One region of the Kosakonia sp. SMBL-WEM22 genome, then DNA from elsewhere that is predicted to be linked to it. Evidence: predicted binding sites of a transcription regulator. Region 1 holds the regulator's gene; the other holds the start of a gene.
The links. The regulator sigma-54, encoded in region 1, starts transcription at its own class of promoters, with help from an activator protein. The targets are predictions, from matches to a motif close to GTTGGCACANNTTTCGCTNT.

Region 2: the regulator sigma-54 is predicted to act here: its motif matches at 2,851-2,870, upstream of hypA (hydrogenase maturation nickel metallochaperone HypA).

Annotation. Positions count from the first base shown of each region.
Region 1 covers NZ_CP051488.1:4,419,766-4,424,064, reverse strand. Annotated here, with positions in the region: gene rapZ (RNase adapter RapZ) at 1-368, opposite strand, end outside; gene ptsN (PTS IIA-like nitrogen regulatory protein PtsN) at 414-905, opposite strand; gene hpf (ribosome hibernation promoting factor) at 986-1,273, opposite strand; gene rpoN (RNA polymerase factor sigma-54) at 1,296-2,729, opposite strand; gene lptB (LPS export ABC transporter ATP-binding protein) at 2,778-3,503, opposite strand; gene lptA (lipopolysaccharide ABC transporter substrate-binding protein LptA) at 3,510-4,070, opposite strand; gene lptC (LPS export ABC transporter periplasmic protein LptC) at 4,039-4,299, opposite strand, start outside.
Region 2 covers NZ_CP051488.1:3,961,087-3,965,385, reverse strand. Annotated here, with positions in the region: gene hypE (hydrogenase expression/formation protein HypE) at 1-220, opposite strand, end outside; gene hypD (hydrogenase formation protein HypD) at 217-1,338, opposite strand; gene HF650_RS19070 (HypC/HybG/HupF family hydrogenase formation chaperone) at 1,338-1,610, opposite strand; gene hypB (hydrogenase nickel incorporation protein HypB) at 1,601-2,473, opposite strand; gene hypA (hydrogenase maturation nickel metallochaperone HypA) at 2,477-2,824, opposite strand; gene hycA (formate hydrogenlyase regulator HycA) at 3,023-3,490, shown strand; gene HF650_RS19050 (4Fe-4S dicluster domain-containing protein) at 3,585-4,193, shown strand; gene hycC (formate hydrogenlyase subunit 3) at 4,190-4,299, shown strand, end outside.

The sequences.
Region 1 (4,299 bases):
AGTAAATTGCTCTCTTCATCAATGGCGCTCTCCAGCGATAAGTTTTTACTTGAGAGCGGATGCAGGCGGCGCGTGTCGCTGTAGCGGCGAATCAGGGTGTTGCGATCCGCATCTAAAAAGAGCAGCTGCGGGGAAAACGCCTCCGGCAGGTTGCTCATCGCCTGCTCAAAGATCTCTGGTGACTCTGGCATGTTGCGCACGTCGATACTGACAGCGGCAGAGATCTGGCGTTCGGCGAGGGTTTGCGCCAGTTCCGGCAACAGCACAACCGGCAGGTTATCAACACAGTAGAAACCCATATCTTCCAGTGCGCGTAGCGCCACGGATTTCCCTGAACCCGAACGACCACTGACGATCATCAGGACCATGGGGCATTTCTCCTCAGAACGACTGACAAGTAGAGTCTTATCCGGTTACGCATCGCCGCGCTCGCCTTCTGTCTGGGTGATGATCGCATAGAGCTCTTCATCACTCTGCGCGCCGCGCAGACGTCGACAAATGGTTTTATCCGCCAGCCGCTTGGCCACCAGCGAAAGCGTGTGCAGGTGCGTTTTAGTTTGATCTGCCGGCACCAGCAGCGCAAAGAGCAGATCAACGGGTTGGTTATCGATAGCGTCGAAGGCAATCGGCGTTTCGAGTTGCACAAACACGCCGACGGCGCGGAGTGTATCTTCCTCGAGCTTACCGTGGGGAATGGCGATACCGTTTCCAATGCCGGTGCTGCCCATTTTTTCACGCGTAAGAACTGCCTCGAAGACCACCTGTGGCGGCAGACCTAGCTGTTTCGCCGCCAGCTCGCTGATAATTTCCAGCGCGCGTTTTTTGCTCTGGCAGTGTACGCCGCTACGGGTACATTCCTGGTTAAGCACTGTGCTCAGTTGAAGAGCCGAATCGTTATTCATCATAATTTCACCTAAGCGACGCCGGAGCCAGCACCCAACCGGGTTGCGGTCGGGTGCAACGCGCCAGACAGACGCCCGGACAATTAGTGTTGTTTCAGTTTATCTTTATGCTTCGTGAGCTGCCGCGCCAGTTTATCAATTAAACCGTCAATAGCAGCATACATATCTTGTCCTTCCGCACTGGCATGCAGTTCGCCTCCATTCACATGCAGCGTGGCATCTGAAATGTGCGTCACCTTTTCCACTTTCAACACAACATAAACCTGGTTAATCCTGTCGAAATAGTGCTCCAGCTTGGCAAATTTGCTGTTTACAAACTCGCGCAGGGCATCGGTAATCTCAACGTTTTGTCCGGTGATGTTTAGCTGCATAGTGTCTTCCTTATCGGTTGGGTCACACCAGCTGTTTACGCTGGTTAGACGGCGGAATGGATAAAGATTCTCGATACTTCGCAACGGTTCGCCGCGCGACCATGATCCCCTGATCGGAGAGCAGGGTCGTCAGCTTACTGTCGCTCAGTGGTTTTGCAGGGTTTTCCGCGGCGATTAACTTCTTAACCAGTGCGCGAATGGCCGTGGAGGAAGCTTCGCCGCCGCCTTCGGTATTAACATGGCTGGAGAAGAAATACTTCAGTTCAAAAATGCCGCGAGGACTGTGCAGGTACTTCTGGGTGGTAACACGAGAGATAGTGGACTCGTGCATCTCGACGGCCTGGGCGATATCTGCCAGCACCATCGGTTTCATAAATTCTTCGCCCTGCTCAAAGAAAGCCTGCTGCTGCTCGACGATGCAGCGGCTGACGCGCAGCAGCGTGTCGTTGCGGCTCTCCAGACTTTTGATCAACCACTTCGCTTCCTGCAAATTACTGCGAATGAACTGCGTGTCGGCGTCGTTGCGTCCGCCGCTGCCCATCGCTGCATACTGCTGGTTGATCTTAAGGCGTGGAATGCTGTCGGCGTTGAGTTCCACTACCCAGCGCCCATTGTGTTTGCGCACCAGTACATCGGGGATCACATACTCCGGCTCGCTGGTCTGGATCGACTGGCCAGGACGCGGATCGAGAGACTGGATCAGATTGACCGCCTCTTTAAGCACATCCTCTTTTAGGCGCGTGACGCGCATCAACGAGCGAAAGTCATGATTGGCCAGCAGATCGAGATGATCGCAGATGATAAGCCGGGCCTCTTCGCACCACGGCGTCGCTTTCGCGAACTGGGAGAGTTGAACCAGCAGGCAGTCGCGCAGGTCCCGCGCTGCAACGCCAACAGGATCGAAACGCTGAACGCGCTTTAGCACCGCTTCGACCTCATCCATGCCAATCTCGTCATTCCCCATGCTCTCGAGGATCTCCGCAAGCGTCACGGTGAGATAGCCAGTTTCGTCGACGGCATCAACGATCGACGTCGCAATGGCGCGATCCGTATCGGAGAAGGGGGTCAGCTCAACCTGCCACATCAGGTAATCCTGTAGCGACTGGGTAGTTTCGCCCTGGTAGATCGGCAGTTCATCATCAATGTAATCATTACTGCTGCCTGACGGGGTGCCAGCGGTGTAGATCTCATCCCAGCTGGCATCCAGCGGCAGTTCATCGGGCATCTCTTTCTGTTCGAGTGCATCCGCAGTGTCCAGGCCATCTTTTTCCTGAACCTGTTCGCTATCCACTTCTTCGTGAAGATCGGTTTGTTCCAACAGTGGGTTGCTCTCCAGCGCCTGCTGAAGTTCCTGCTGAAGTTCCAACGTGGACAACTGCAAAAGACGAATGGCCTGTTGCAGTTGTGGCGTCATGGCTAGCTGTTGGCTAAGCCGTAGTTGCAAACCTTGCTTCATATTCAGAACAGCACTCTCCGACAAAAAATGTCAATGAACCTTACCCTATCAGAGTCTGAAGTCTTCCCCAAGATATACGCGCTTAACGTGTTCGTCTTCAAGGATTTGCTGCGGCGTGCCGTGGGCGATGAGATGCCCCTGGCTGACAATATAGGCGCGCTCACAAACAGCCAGCGTTTCGCGCACGTTGTGATCGGTAATCAGCACCCCAAGCCCGCTGTCGCGCAGATGTTCAATAATGCGTTTGATGTCGATAACCGAGATCGGGTCAACGCCGGCAAAGGGTTCATCGAGCAGGATAAATTTCGGGTTGGCCGCCAGCGCGCGGGCAATCTCGACGCGACGGCGTTCACCGCCGGAGAGCGCCTGGCCCATGCTGTCGCGCAGGTGATCAATATGGAACTCTTCCATCAGCTCATTGGCGCGATCTTCACGCTGTTCCGCAGTGAGATCGTCACGAATCTGCAGCACCGCCATCAGGTTGTCGTAGACGCTGAGGCGTCGGAAGATGGAGGCTTCTTGCGGCAGATAGCCGATACCGCGGCGCGCGCGCGCATGCAGCGGCAGCAGGCTGATATCTTCATCATCAATAATGATGTTGCCTGCATCGCGCGCGACAATGCCAACCACCATATAGAAGGTGGTGGTTTTCCCTGCGCCGTTAGGGCCAAGCAAGCCGACGATTTCACCGGAGTTAACGGTCAGACTGACGTCTTCGACCACGCGACGGCCTTTGTAAGCCTTGGCGAGATTCTTTGCAGTTAATGTTGCCATAACGGATTAGTTACTCTTCTTTTGCGCCGGGGCCGGGGCGGATTTATTGCTCTTGTCCTGCAGCTGCGACGGTACCAGTACGGTTGTCACGCGCTTACCTTTGTCGCTGAATGCCTGCATCTTCTGCTCTTTCACCAGGTAGGTGATTTTGTCGCCAGCAACATTGCTGTCTAACTGCTCGAGATAGGCATTACCGGTCAGGATGACGAAATCTTTTTCCAGTTCGTAGTGCATCTGCGAGGCATGACCCTTCACCGGCTTGCCGTTATCTTGCATCTGGTAGAAGGTGGCTGGATTACCGTAACCGTCGATAATCTCTCTACCCTGCTGGCCGCCCGGACGGGTGACTACCACCTTATCGGCGTTAATCTTGATAGTCCCCTGCGTCACAACGACATTGCCGGTAAAGGTGACAACATTCCCCTGCATATCCAGCGACTGCTGATCGGAGTCGATGTGGATCGGCTGGTCAGTATCCCCAGTCACAGCGAGCGCCGGCAGCGCGGCAGCGAAGAGCGTACCCGCCAGGATAAGATTAAGGCTGCGTTTGTTTGTTTTGAATTTCATAGGAGCTTCTAACCTTTTCAATCAGCTCGGCGTTTTTGCTGCGTAAATTGCCGCGCATTTTCAGGCCGGTGGAATTAAATGTTGTCCCGTATAACGTAACCTGATCGTCTGAGAAAACATCCTGGGTGACCAGGTTGATCCGGGCGTTATCCGTGGTGATTCTGCGTAATTGTGCGTCCGCAGTCAGCGCGTTAACTTCGACATGTCCATAGAGGTAAAGCATTTTGTC
Region 2 (4,299 bases), 460 kb from region 1:
TGCCGATATCGCCGCCGGGGAAAATCAGCGGATCAATCACATAGCTGTCGGTCGAGAAGGCAAGCCTGTCACCGCCCGCCGCCAGCGCGGTAAGATCGAGGCGCGCTTGATCCTCCTGCTCCGACAGCCAGGGGTTGGCGAAGGCCTGCATAAAGAGTTCGCCGATCAGCTGCTGCATCGCCTGACCGCCGCTGCCGTGCGCCATCTGAACCTCATTCATACTTCACACTCCTGAGCGCGGTAGTGATACCAGGCGGCGCAGGCCCCTTCGGAGGAGACCATCAGCGCGCCAAAGGCGCTTTGTGGATTACAGGTGTTGCCAAACAGCGGGCAGTGGTGCGGTTTGCAGCGCCCGGTCAGCACGTCGCCACAGCGGGCGCGCGGGTCGTCATACACCTGCTGCATGGCTGGCTGGAAATGGGCTTCGGCGTCAAAACGCTGATAGGGAGCGGTCAGATGCACGCCCGATTCGCCAATCATCCCCAGCCCGCGCCACTCGCTGTCACCGCGCACGGTGAACACCTCGGCAATCGCCGCTTGTGCCCGCCGGTTGCCCTCGTCCGGCACCACGCGGCGATACTGATTCTCCACCTGGCTTCGTGCCGCAACTTTCTGCTCAACCAGCATCAGCACGCCCTGTAACAGGTCGAGCGGCTCAAAACCGGCGACCACCAGCGGGCGCTGAAACTCATCGGCGATAAAGGTATAGGCGTCGGTGCCAATCACCATGCTGACGTGGCCGGGCGCAAGGAAGGCATCGATGCCGTTATCGGGCTGCTCAAGCAGGCTGCGCAGGGTTGGGATCAGCGTGATGTGCTGGCAGAAGAACCAGAAGTTGTTGATATCGCGCGCCTTCGCCTGCTGTAGCGTGATGGCGGTGGCGGGCATGGTGGTTTCGAAACCGAGTCCGAAAAAGACGACTTTGCGCTGCGGGTTTTTCTCCGCCAGCGCCAGCGCATCAAGCGGCGAGTAGACAATCCGCACATCCGCGCCGCGCGCCTTCGCCTGTAACAGGGAGCCGTTTTTGCCCGGCACGCGAATGGCGTCGCCGAAGGTGCAGAAGATCACCTCCGGGTGGCTGGCGATCTCCACGCAGGTATCAATGCGCCCCATCGGTAAGACGCAGACCGGGCAGCCGGGTCCGTGGATAAACTCAATATTCTCCGGCAGCAGCTGGTCGAGGCCGAATTTGAAAATGGCGTGGGTGTGGCCGCCGCACACCTCCATAATGCGCAGCGGGCGCGCGGCGGTGTAAGCAAGCCCTGTGGCGCGTTCACGCAGGCGGGCGATAAGCTGCATCACCTGCTCCGGCGCGCGGTACTCATCGACAAAGCGCATTATCCCTCCTCGCCGTAGAGCAGCGCGCCGACATCCGGCTCAACGTCAAACATGTTTTGCAGCGCCGCCAGCGTTTCGCGCGCTTCGGCTTCGTTGATGATGCTCATGGCAAAGCCGACGTGCACCAGCACCCACTGGCCGATACGCGAGTGGCCCTGCTCATCTTCACTGCCAACCAGCGTCAAATCGACATTACGCTGGATGCCGCTGACATCAACTTTCGCCTGCAGGCCGTCAATGGCGCAGATTTGCCCCGGTACGCCTATGCACATCGTTGCGCCTCCAGCCACTCAAGCCATGCATCCATGCCGTCGCCTTTGGTGGCGGCAACCAGCAGGATCTCAATCTCGGGGTTCACCTCCCGCGCGTAAGCGATGCACTGCTCAACATCGAAGCTGAGGTAGGGGAGAAGATCGACTTTGTTGAGCAGCATCAGCGAGGCGGCGGCAAACATATGCGGATATTTGAGCGGCTTATCCTCCCCTTCAGTTACGGAGAGCACCGCCACTTTATGCCGCTCGCCGAGATCAAAACTCGCCGGGCAGACCAGATTGCCGACATTCTCAATAAACAGGATGCCCTGTTCGGCCAGCTGCAGACGCGGCGCGGCATCGGCAATCATCTGCGCATCGAGATGGCAGCCTTTACCGGTATTAACCTGAATCGCCGGAGTGCCGGTGGCGCGGATGCGTGCAGCGTCGTTAACGGTTTGCTGATCGCCCTCAATCACCGCACAGGGGAGGCGGTTTTTCAGGCGCAGTAAGGTTTCCGTGAGCAGGGTGGTTTTGCCGGAGCCGGGGCTGGAGACGAGATTAATCACCAGCTGTTGGCGGGCCGCGAAGCGCGCGCGGTTGCGGGCGGCGATGCGGTTGTTTTTATCCAGTACGTCGATCTCCACTTCCAGCATCCGCCGCTGGCTGATGCCCGGCGCGTGGGTGCCCGCTTCGCCGTGGCCATAATGCAGGTCGCCTTCGTCAAGCTGAGTCGGGCTGAACGCATCGGTTTTGACCCCGGTAATGGTCAGCGCCGGGCGCGTCGCCGGAGCGAAGGGGGCGCTGCGAAAGGCGGAGTGGGGGTTATGTTCATCGCCTTCTATATAGCGGTTTCCATCCTGACAACCACATGTCGTACACATTGCTTACTCCTCAATTTCCAGTCGCTGAATTTGCATACCGTCGTCGGCGACGATCTGCAACTGGTCGCTGTGGCATTGTGGACAGCGGCGTACACGCTGACTGAGTAACGTCACATACTGCTGGCAAGACTCGCACCAGCACTCGGCCTGTTGTTGTTCGATATGCAGTCTACAACCTTCCGCCAGGCTGCCGCGGCAGACCAGATCAAAACAAAACGTTAAAGCGTCCGTTTCGACGCAAGAAAATGCGCCCACCTTCAGCCAGACGCCGGTGACCTTGTGCGCGCCATTCGCCACTGCCTGCTGTTCAATGACCTCCAGCGCGCGCTGGCACAACGTGATTTCATGCATAACGCCTCCTTATCATTTCCCCTGCTAATGCAATAACAGTGCCACTCCCGGTTTAGTCACGGTGACGATGACGACAATGACGAGATGACACGTCGAAATTCTGCCTCTTCTTTTTAAATAATTATAAAAATCAATAATTTAAAAATTGGCATGGATGATGCTTAAACGCTGTTGTTTCTATTAAGCGGGTAAGCTGAGATGACGATTTGGGAAATTAGCGAAAAGGCGGATTACATCGCCGGGCGGCATCACCGTCTGCAAGAGGCGTGGCGCAGTTACTGCAATACGCTGGTTCAGGGCATTACGCTCGCCAAAGCGCGTTTGCACCACACCATTGGCTGCGCGCCGGAGCAGCAGCTCTGCTTCGTGCTGTTCGATCACTTCATGGTTTACATCACCCTGAGCGGTGGCTTTAACGGCCACACCATTGAGTACGCGATTGCTAATAAAGCCAGTGAAGAGAAGCGCGTAATCGCCGAGGCGCGTCTCACCAGCGATGGCAAAATTGATGGTCTGTTTGAAGTTTGCGATCGCGAAAAAGTGCTTGAGCACTACCTCGGCAAACTCGCCGCCGTCTACGACACCCTCTATGCCGCAATGGAAGCCGATACGCCGGTCAACCTCACCACGATTGCCCGTGACGGGCATTCGCCGGTGCTGGCCTGAGCTGGAGTGTCGACGGGTGTCGACATGACACCCATCGACATATTTCGTCAAAAATGACTGCCCGTAAGCGGGCGACTCACCTGAGGATCGACTGGTGAACCGTTTTGTAATTGCCGACCCGGCGCTCTGTATTGGCTGCCACACCTGCGAGGCGGCCTGCGCCGAGACGCACCGCGCGGTGGGGCTGCAGGCGATGCCGCGCCTGCGCGTTATGCGCAGCCAACATGAATCCGCGCCGCAGCAGTGCCACCACTGTGAAGATGCGCCCTGCGCCGGGGTCTGCCCGGTGAACGCCATCAACCGCGAGGATGGCGCGGTGCAGCTCAATGAGAGCCTTTGCGTCAGCTGTAAGCTCTGCGCCATTGCCTGTCCGTTCGGCGCGATTGAGTTTTCCGGCAGCCGTCCGCTGGATATCCCGGCCAACGTCAACACGCCGAAAGCGCCCGCCGCGCCGCCGATGCCTGCGAAAGTGAGTTCGCTGCTCGACTGGGTGCCGGGCGTGCGCGCCATCGCCGTGAAGTGCGACCTCTGCTACTTCGACGCCGACGGACCGGCCTGTGTACGCATGTGCCCGACCAAAGCACTGCACCTGGTCAGCCCGCACGACATCACTCGCGCCAGCCGCCGCAAACGCGAGCAGACCCTGAATAGCGATTACGGCGATCTGGCGCGATTTGTGCTGAATAACGGGAGTGCAAAATGACGCTTTTCTCTTTGCTGAGCACCGCGGTCGTCACACTGAGCGGCGCTGCGCTGCTGGCGGGCCTGCTGAGTGCGTTCAAAACCGTGAGTGGTTTCTTCGCGGGCCT